2 regions of the Shewanella sp. SP2S2-4 genome follow, and region 2 is predicted to be linked to the other one. Evidence: predicted binding sites of a transcription regulator. Region 2 holds the regulator's gene; the other holds the start of a gene.
The links. Region 2 encodes FliA, which starts transcription of late flagellar genes. Its sites were predicted from a motif close to CTAAAGNTNNNNNNNNNNNNGCCGATA; they were not measured.
Positions count from the first base shown of each region.

Region 1: Q4Q54_RS00765 (cytoplasmic protein) is a predicted target of FliA. The motif match lies at 2,205-2,231, and genes of this name have one in related genera.

Region 1 is NZ_JAUOER010000001.1:167,854-172,838, forward strand. It holds gene Q4Q54_RS00755 (organic hydroperoxide resistance protein) at 1-420, shown strand, start outside; gene Q4Q54_RS00760 (cytochrome C biosynthesis protein) at 694-2,139, shown strand; gene Q4Q54_RS00765 (cytoplasmic protein) at 2,262-2,447, shown strand; gene Q4Q54_RS00770 (hypothetical protein) at 2,533-2,823, opposite strand; gene Q4Q54_RS00775 (methyltransferase domain-containing protein) at 2,855-3,400, opposite strand; gene Q4Q54_RS00780 (hypothetical protein) at 3,406-3,816, opposite strand; gene fccA (fumarate reductase flavoprotein subunit FccA) at 4,315-4,985, shown strand, end outside.
Region 2 is NZ_JAUOER010000012.1:7,872-12,856, forward strand. It holds gene Q4Q54_RS11340 (chemotaxis protein CheA) at 1-734, opposite strand, end outside; gene Q4Q54_RS11345 (protein phosphatase CheZ) at 750-1,487, opposite strand; gene cheY (chemotaxis response regulator CheY) at 1,501-1,884, opposite strand; gene Q4Q54_RS11355 (RNA polymerase sigma factor FliA) at 1,932-2,645, opposite strand; gene Q4Q54_RS11360 (MinD/ParA family protein) at 2,638-3,519, opposite strand; gene flhF (flagellar biosynthesis protein FlhF) at 3,524-4,906, opposite strand; gene flhA (flagellar biosynthesis protein FlhA) at 4,918-4,985, opposite strand, start outside.

The DNA of each region.
Region 1 (4,985 bases), on a different contig from region 2:
ACACTTTATGAAACACGTGCCACAGCAAAAGCGGGTCGTCAGGGTCAAGTGAGCACGGATGATGGTTTACTGGATGTCGCGTTAGCCTATCCAAAAGCCATGGGCGGTAGCGGACTTGCCACTAACCCAGAACAACTGTTTGCCGCTGGTTATGCCGCTTGTTTCTCAAACGCCGTTCTGCATGTCGCTAAAATCGGCAAAGTGGATATTACACAAGCGCCAGTCAGTGCGGTTGTTGGCATAGGTGCCAATGATACCGGCGGTTTTGCATTAGCGGTTGCCTTAGAAGTCAGCTTAGATTTACCGCAAGAAGCCGCTGAAGCATTAGTGCGTCACGCGCATCAAGTTTGTCCATACTCAAACGCTACACGTAATAATATTGACGTGAAACTGAGCGTAAATGGCGTAGCGTTAGGCTAACCATAATCCATCATAGACACTTGTTGATAACGTCAGAAATAGAGCACCCTCGGGTGCTCTATTCTTATTAGCCATTAACGACTCAAGCTGAGAGTGGTGTGCATCACACCATTTAACAGGGAGATAAACTGGTTTCAGTTCCCAAAAAATTATTATTCGCGAGTTAACTAACACTTCTTAATATCTAATTTAATCAAAATGATTGATGTAAGTAGAGTAAGAGTTAATCGAACCGTTTGACGATACTTAAACCCACTCTCAGTGGGAGGCGCTATGACAAAATATCTATCTAAAATCTCGCTGTTTTGCTCCCTATTATTCCTTTTTGCCTTTTCCATCCCGAGCTGGGCCGAAACAGCGCCAGCAAGCTCAGCGGATCAAACTTGGCATTATGTGAATGCTCAAGGTGAGCTCAAAATTAAACTGTATTTCTTCTGGTCCAAAACCTGCCCACATTGTGCAGAGGCCCATCCTTTCATCGATTCATTACCGCAAAAATACCCTTGGATAGAACTCGAATCCCATATGGTGTCCGCTCCAGGCGTGCAGGATATTTGGCAAACTATCGCCGCAAAAACCACGACAGAGGCGCGTTCTGTACCCTATATGGCCAGCTGCGAAAAAGCCGTGGTGGGCTATTCGAGCGAAGCAGTCACCGGCGAGTTTCTCGTCAATCGACTGAAAAATTGCTATTTATCCCTTGGCGGTCAACTCAGCGAAGCGGACTTGCCCACCAAAGGCGTTGTCAGTACGAGCGCGAGTACAGAAACCGATGCGCCGCTATTTGGCACCTGCGGCACAGATACTGGCGAAGGCACCTGCGATGCCACCAGCTTGGGGGATGCTACAGAACCGTCGTCAGTGCAATCTGAAGTCCAGCCCGTTGAGTTACCTTTAGTGGGCGTAGTGACTCCTGAGACTATGTCTTTGCCGCTGCTCACCTTAGTGCTTGCAGGGGTTGATGCCTTTAACCCCTGCGCCTTCTTCGTTTTACTGTTTTTATTGTCGATCATGGTTAATGCCAAGAGTCGCAGCCGCATGTTGCTCGTAGGCGGGATTTTCGTGTTCTTCTCTGGCTTTATCTATTTCCTATTTATGACCGCATGGCTAAACATCTTCCAGCTGTTGGGCGCAGGCAGTGATGGCGGCATGATCATCTTAGCGGCGGGTTGTTTAGCCTTAATCGCTGGTGTCATCAACATCAAAGATTACTTCTTTACGAAGGGGGAAGTGACGCTATCTATGTCGGCGGAAAACCGGACGAGCTTGATAAAGCGCATGGGTAAACTGTCAAATTCGAGTAGCTTAGGCGCCTTGCTTATTGGATCGACCGTACTAGCAGTCCTCGCCAACGCCTATGAACTACTCTGCACCGCGGGCTTCCCGATGATTTACACCAGCGTGCTTTCTATGCACAATCTGCCAGACATTGAACGCTATATGTACCTGGTTTTATATAACATTGTTTACGTGATCCCGCTGGCGATTATCGTTATCGTCTTCAGCGCGACCTTAGGTAAACGTAAACTGACTGAAAAAGAAGGCCAAGCCCTAAAACTCATGTCAGGTGTGATGATGTTGGGTATGGGTATCGCGCTGGTTATCGACCCTACTGCACTGCAAAATGTGGCGCTGGCACTGGGGTTGATCTTAGGCTCATTGGGGATTACAGCCATTATTGTCATCGGCCGCAAACTGTTCTCGGCTAAGGCCAAGTAATTGACGAAACAATCGGCGAAATAATTGGCAAAATAATGGAAGATTGGCAAATTTATGGCTAACGACTAAAGTTAACCTTGGGTTTGCCGATAAAGGGATCCAGCTTACAATCGAGGTTAGTTATGTCAATTTCACTGAATACCCAAGCTATCGCACCTAATCTAGAAAATGGTGCAATTGGCGTTAAGGTTGCTCAGTTAGCCAAAGAGCAGCAAAAAGCCGAAGGTCAAATCGCGGTAGATTTAATTGCAGCTGCGGCGCCAAAACCAGTAGGTAATGCAGGCCACAACATCAACACTACGGCCTAATTGTTAGCAATACAGCATTTAAAAAAGCGCCTCTGATTATCAGGGCGCTTTTTTTTGTTATTTTTCTATAAAACGTCAGGCGAATTTAAGAAAAAGCGTTGCCATTCACATGCATAATCGTAAATGTCCACACCACGAACGCTAGCGGGATATGCACTAAGGCATAGAAAAACTGATCGAGTCGCCCCATTCCTTTTGCTAACCAAATCAAATACAAGTGCAATCCAATCACCAAAGGGAACAGGGCTAATAGCGGATACAGAGCGACAGGGCTGGCATCGGAAAACAGGCTATGACTGAATAAAGCCCAAGCCACCATGACAGCGGTCGTTAGCGGTGGTGTTGCAATGCGATATTGCTCTGGATAGGGAAACATCCTACAACCTCTTGAGTCTCAATCGGTAAACTTACGTTTTAGGTTTTCGCGCAATCAACTGTGCTTTATAACTGCTATGAGTGGACTGCGGATCACATAATCGACCTTCAAAGTAATGTAAAGGTTGCCAGTTAGCAAACACTGATTTGAGTTCATTTTCAGTGAGTAAGAAATCGGGGTTACGTGGCCGCCCACTCTCAGCTTGTTGTGTGGTAAAGGTTTCATAGACGATAAGGCCTTCAGTCTTAACCGCCTTGGCAATTTGCGGTAATAATGGCCGATGCAGATAATTGAATACTAACACTATGTCGTACTCTTCAATCGGTAGCGATGGCGCAGCCTCGGCTTCTAAATCCCATTGATATTTGCGGGCGTTCACATGCTCAATGTGCGACATGGCAGACAAATCCCTGTCGATAAATGTCACTTCTGCACCTTGCGCTAGAAACCACAAACCATTACGTCCAGAGCCGCAGGCAAGATCGAGTACTTTAAGTCCATCAAAGCGAGAAACAGGCCAAGTAAACTCAGTGATTAAGGCTGCGGGAGTCACGATTGGCGCATGGATTACAGACATTGGAATTAGCCCTTAATTTCTTTTTTCGAGTCGATTTGCCGACGATGCACAATAGAATAATGCCTGAGCCCTGCTGGACCATGGGACACAATCACGGACAAAAAGAGGATCGCGATTAACAGCTCAGGCTTGAAATTAGCCAAAGGGACAAACAAACCAAGTAGGCCTACTTTTACTAAGGTTAACACACCCTTAAGCTGAATTAACCAACGCCAATCACGCACAATTTCCCACAACATTAATATGCTGCCCGTCGTCATGGCGAGATACCAATAATTCAGCCATTGCGTTTTATCTACACTTAATAAAATGCCACCGCCAACACCGACTATTCCTAAAATATGCAATGCCCTTAAACTGGTTTTACTCAAACGTTGAATCCAAAAACGTTTTTCTGATATGCCTTGTTTCTGCATTACATCCCCTTAAGAATCAACTGTGTAACATTTAATCAAACTAATAACATAATCCCATACAATAAAGGCTGGATAAATAACATTATTTATAGAATACTCAAAAATAACTAATTGAAATTATTAATGTGCAAAGTCACATTATAATATCTATAAAATACAATTAGATAAAATACCTCGTAAAACCCACAATCAATACCACTTTTATTTAATAAAGTTAAATCCATTCCATTCAACATGTTAACTCGCGCAAGTTATACCGTATTCAATCAGTGATTAGCTTCAACTTGATTCATATTTCCCGCCCTATTGCACATTTTAAATATGTTATTTCCGTTGTAACAAAGGTTATGTGACCTGAACACATATATACCTCTTTAGATAGTGATAAATTTGCAAATGGAGAATGCTCTAACAGTGCGTGAATGACGTAAAAAATAAATATCACGCCACGATGAATAACCCTTATTAAGTAGATGAATGTACGGCGGAGGAACTACCATGTTCACAAGAAAGATTCAAAAAACAGCACTAGCCATGCTGATCTCTGGCGCAATGGCAGGAACTGCCTATGCTGCACCAGAAGTGCTAGCCGATTTTCACGGTGAAATGGGCAGTTGCGACAGCTGCCACGTCTCAGACAAAGGTGGCGTCAGTGATGACAACCTTAGCCATGAAAATGCCCAATGCGTTAGCTGCCACGGCGATTTAAAAGAACTGGCCGCCGCCGCACCTAAAGACAAAGTCTCACCCCATAAATCTCACTTGATTGGCGAAATTGCTTGTACGAGCTGCCATAAAGGTCATGAAAAATCAGTCGCCTATTGCGATGCTTGCCACAGCTTCGGCTTCGATATGCCTTACGGCGGCAAGTGGGAACGTAAGTTTGTTCCTGTTGATGCTGACAAAGCGGCACAAGATAAAGCCATTGCTGCTGGCGTAAAAGAAACCACTGATGTGGTTATTATCGGTTCAGGTGGTGCGGGCCTTGCTGCTGCAGTATCAGCCCGTGATGCTGGCGCAAAAGTAATCCTGCTCGAAAAAGAACCTGTCCCAGGTGGTAACACTAAACTGGCTGCTGGCGGTATGAACGCTGCCGAAACGAAGGCGCAAGCTAAGTTAGGTATTGAAGATAAGAAACAAATCATGATCGACGACACCATGAAAGGTGG
Region 2 (4,985 bases):
GCTTTAAACTTGCCTGAACCATGTAGTTCATCAAGCAATGCCTCAAACTCATCATCAGTGATGTCATCACCCGATGCTGAAGACGCTTTAACTGGCGCAGCTGGCTTAGCGACCACAGGTTCAGGGACCACGGCGGTAGCCGCAGGACCTTTTCCTGAGCCATGAAGCGCATCTAACAAAGCTTCAAATTCAGCGTCGTTGATATCATCAATACTTGAAGATGAGCTATGACTTATCTCTATAGGGATGTCTTGTGGGACGGGAGTTTCAACAATGGTTTCAACGACAGGCTCAGGTTCGACAATTTCGACCACCTCTGCAGACGCAACTTCAGATGGCAATGGCGCACCTGAACTCAGCATTTTAAGCCTAGCCAACAAACCCGAATCGGCAGGATCTTGCTGCTCGCCCTGCTGCGTTTGAGCAAACATGGTATTAATTGCATCAACAGCCTGCAAAATAATGTCCATCAGCTCTGCATTGACGCTACGTTTGCCAGTCCGTAATAAATCGAAGGTATTTTCAGCCTCATGACACACATCGACCATGGGAGTTAAGCTAAGAAAGCCTGCGCCACCTTTAACGGTGTGGAACCCTCTAAAAATGGCGTTTAGCAAGTTAGTGTCATCAGGATTATTTTCAAGCGCAACGAGTTGCTCTTGCAGAAGCTCTAAAATTTCACCGGCTTCGATTAAAAAGTCCTGGAGTATCTCTTCATCTACATCAAAGGCCATCAAATTGACTCCCAGTTAGAAACCCAGACTCGATAGAAGATCATCCACTTCGTCTTGACCCGTTACTACATCTTGACGAAGCTCGGCATTCATTATCGGCCCTTCCGCTTCAATATTATTTTTCTGAGCAATCTGACTTTCAATCATAGGCTGCTCACCAAATACCGTCAGCATAGAAACCAGATTACTTTCTACTTCCATAACCAGATCAATAACACGACGTATCATTTGTCCTGTTAAGTCTTGAAAATCTTGCGCCATCAATATTTGATTTAACAATTCACGCAGTCGAGTCGAGTCATTTGAACTACGGGACATAAGATCTTGGACATCGTGGCAAAGAACCTTAAACTCGCTGAGTTCTATTTCTCGGCGCATTAATTTGTCCCAAGATGGCATGACTTTTTGAATATTTACCGTTACGGCATTGGCCAAAGGTAAACATTCTTCTACCGCATCCATGGTTTTATTTGCCGCTTGTTCAGTCATGTCAATAACGTAATTTAAACGTTGTTTGGCATCGGGAATTTCTGTATTGGCTAATTCAGCTAGACGATTATCAACTTGAAAATCCATTAAAGCGCTATGAAGTTGCCGAGTTAATTTCCCTACCTCTTCAAATAATTCTCGTTGCAGTGGAGCAGCAAGCTCCCGAAATAAATCATCTGCCTGACGTTGCTCACCGACACTTAATAATTCAACCAAGTGCTGAGCTTGTTCGAGCGTGATGAGCCCTGATGTTTGTGACTTCATAGCTCATCCTTGCTCAAGCGAGTCGTTCGAATATTTTATCTAGCTTCTCTTTCAGCGTTGCAGCGGTAAAAGGCTTAACCACATATCCATTCACTCCCGCTTGAGCGGCAGCGATAATCTGTTCACGTTTTGCTTCAGCTGTCACCATTAATACGGGTAAATGCTTTAGCGAATCATCTGCGCGAATTGCTTTTAACAGATCGATGCCTTGCATACCGGGCATATTCCAATCTGTAACAACAAAATCAAAATCCCCCTTTTGCAACATCGGCAGGGCTGTTGAGCCATCGTCTGCTTCTTGGGTATTGTTAAACCCCAAGTCTCGCAACAAGTTCTTGATGATACGCCTCATTGTCGAAAAATCGTCAACAATGAGAATCTTCATATTCTTGTCCAAGGTTTCCTCCGGTGAGCTGACATTCTGTGCTCGATTAATAATTATACTTATGTCCAGTGCTTGAGTTTAGCTTTCAATCGCAACATTGCCTGACTTAATATCTGGCTAACACGCGATTCACTGACCTCAAGAATGGCGCCAATCTCTTTTAAATTCAATGCTTCATCGTAGTACAGGGATAACACTAATGCATCTCTTTCAGGCAATAATTTAATTGCCTCAACCAGCGCAGAATGAAATTGGTTCTCAGCTAATGCTTCAAATGAGTCATCATCGGACCGATCACTCACTGTAAGTATATCCTGAGATACGCCTAAGTCTTCTATCCCTATGATTTTTCCGACAGAAACATCGTTAAGAATATGATGGTACTCATCGAGCGTCATATCAAGTTTTTCTGCAATTTCTGTGTCGCGTGCATCACGGCCCAGTTCTTGCTCTAACTCATCAATAGCATGTGCAACCTTGCGGTTATTACGATGAACGGAACGAGGCACCCAATCACCACGGCGAATTTCATCTAACATCGCCCCTCGTATACGTATGCCGGCGAAGGTTTCAAATTTCGCACCCTTGCCACCATCAAACTTGGATGATGCTTCTAATAAACCCATCATCCCAGCTTGGAGTAAATCATCTAGCTGCACTGAGGCAGGTAGTCTGGCGAGTAAATGATGCGCAATTCTTTTAACCAACGGAGCATACTGTTCAACGATCGACGATTTATTGTCTAAACAAGTATACGCAGCGGCTTTATTCACTCGTTTTTTCCTCTTGAAAATCTGGTCGTTGAACTAAACGCTCAACGAAAAACTCCAAATGCCCACCAGGTTGCTGCGGTACAGGCCAGCTTAGAATTTTATTTGCCAACCCTTGATACGCAATCGCTGCTGGTGATTTAGGATACGCTTCAACCACCAATTTTTGTTTACGAACTGATTTACGTAAGTTTTCGTCAAATGGGATTGTTGCAACCAATTCAAGGGCGACATCCAAAAATCTGTCGGTCACTTTACTGAGTTTAGCAAATAATTCCATACCTTCGCGTAAACTACGCACCATATTGGCAACTATTTTAAAACGGAACACGCCATGCTCACGGCTGAGGATTTTTATCAGGGCATAGGCATCGGTAATTGATGTGGGTTCATCACAAACAACGACCAGCACATCCTGCGATGCACGTGAGAAACTGAGCACCATATCTGAAATCCCAGCAGCAGTATCTACGACTAGAATATCAAACTGAGTCCGCATCTCACTAAATGCGCGAATTAACCCGGCATGTTGCGCTGGGCTTAATTCCACCATCCCTTGTGTTCCTGAAGTGGCTGGCACTATGCCAATCCCTTTAGGGCCACGAACGATAATATCGTCAAGCTCTGCATCACCAGAGAGAACATGGGAGAGGTTACGCTCGGCACGAATACCCAGCATGACATCGACGTTTGCTAAGCCAAGGTCAGCATCAAGTACCAAGACACGCTTGCCTTTTTCGGCTAATGCCACAGCTGTATTAATGGAAACGCTGGTTTTACCAACGCCACCTTTACCACCTGTGACCGCGATTACTTTCACTTTTTCGTTATAGGGTTGATTCATCATACGTAAACCACTTGCTTGATCCAGGGTCATAAATCTACTCAAATGCACAGGCCATATTATCTGACCACGCTGTGTCTTGTAATGATTGTTGTTCTGTACTATCTAACGCTGCGAGTGCCTGCTGGGCTAAATCTAAGGTATCCGCAACTTTCATATCTTCAGGAACTCTTTGTCCATCAGTAACATAACTTAATGGTAATCCGTTTTGGATCAACACACTTAATGCCCCTGCTAACGACACAGATTCATCGAGTTTTGTGAGAACGACACCAGATAGGGGAATGCGTTTAAAATGATTGACTGCATCTTGCAGCACACGGCGCTGTCCTGTCGCAGACAGTACCAGATAACTGCGGATAGGTATCCTGCTATTTGCAGTTAAATTATCAAGTTGCTGGTAAAGACGCATATCTCGCTGTCCCATGCCAGCCGTATCTATCAATACTAGCTTGCGATTTCTAAACTGATAGAGAATTTGCTCTAATTCATTCAGATCATGAGCTTGCTTTACTGGGCAGCCCATTATTTTCCCATAAGTTGCTAATTGCTCATAGGCTCCGATGCGATAATGATCTGTCGTTATCAAAGCCACATGCTCAGCACCATGATGGGCAGCAAAACGGGCTGCTAGTTTCGCTAACGACGTGGTTTTACCCACACCCGTTGGCCCCACCAATGCAACCACCCCGCCCTGTTTAACAATATCATCACCTTGATTATCAAGCATATTAGCTAAACTTTGAGGTAAGGCTCTGACTAATTCTGCAGGCGTATAATGTTGGCTCAGCGCCGCTAATTTATTGGCAACCGCAGGGGAAAATTCAGCCTCAAGTAACTTGGCTTCGAGCATAGCACCGACGGGGTCGATACGTTTTTTATGTTCTGTCATCAAAGAGGACACTTGATGTGTTAACAAATTACGCAATGAAGCTAGCTCATCACGCATTGCCTCAATATCGGCATTTTGTTTCTGTGATGTTTGTGGCTTCTTATCAAAAGCGGCAGGCGCTTCGCGACGCTCTACTTTGGCAGTAGCCGGCGCTTGTAAGCCCTTAGCCCATGCAGGTAAATCTGCATCAACTTGCTGATGCGACATCTGTTGATTCAAACGACTTTGCTGCTTCTCTAACAAGGCTTGTAATGAGTCAGCAGGTGCCGCAGGCTTTGCACGGGTTTCTACTCGTATAGGCTGCTTAGCGCCTAGGGATACGAGGTCGTCACTCACGTCCATAAAGGTTGGCGCTGGCGCAGTAGCTGCGGTTTTTGCTTTAGGCTCATCATAGTCAACGGCAGCGACAATTTCGATGCCACCATTCACTTTCTTATTTGACATAATGACGGCATCTGAGCCGAGTGTTTCTTTCACTTGGGCCAGTGCGGCGCGCATGTCTTTGGCAAAAAATCGTTTAATCTTCACTTATGCGTCCTCTACTGGCCGACTGCAGATACGATACGTATTTGCTTCTCATCAGGTATTTCTTGATACGAAATGACTC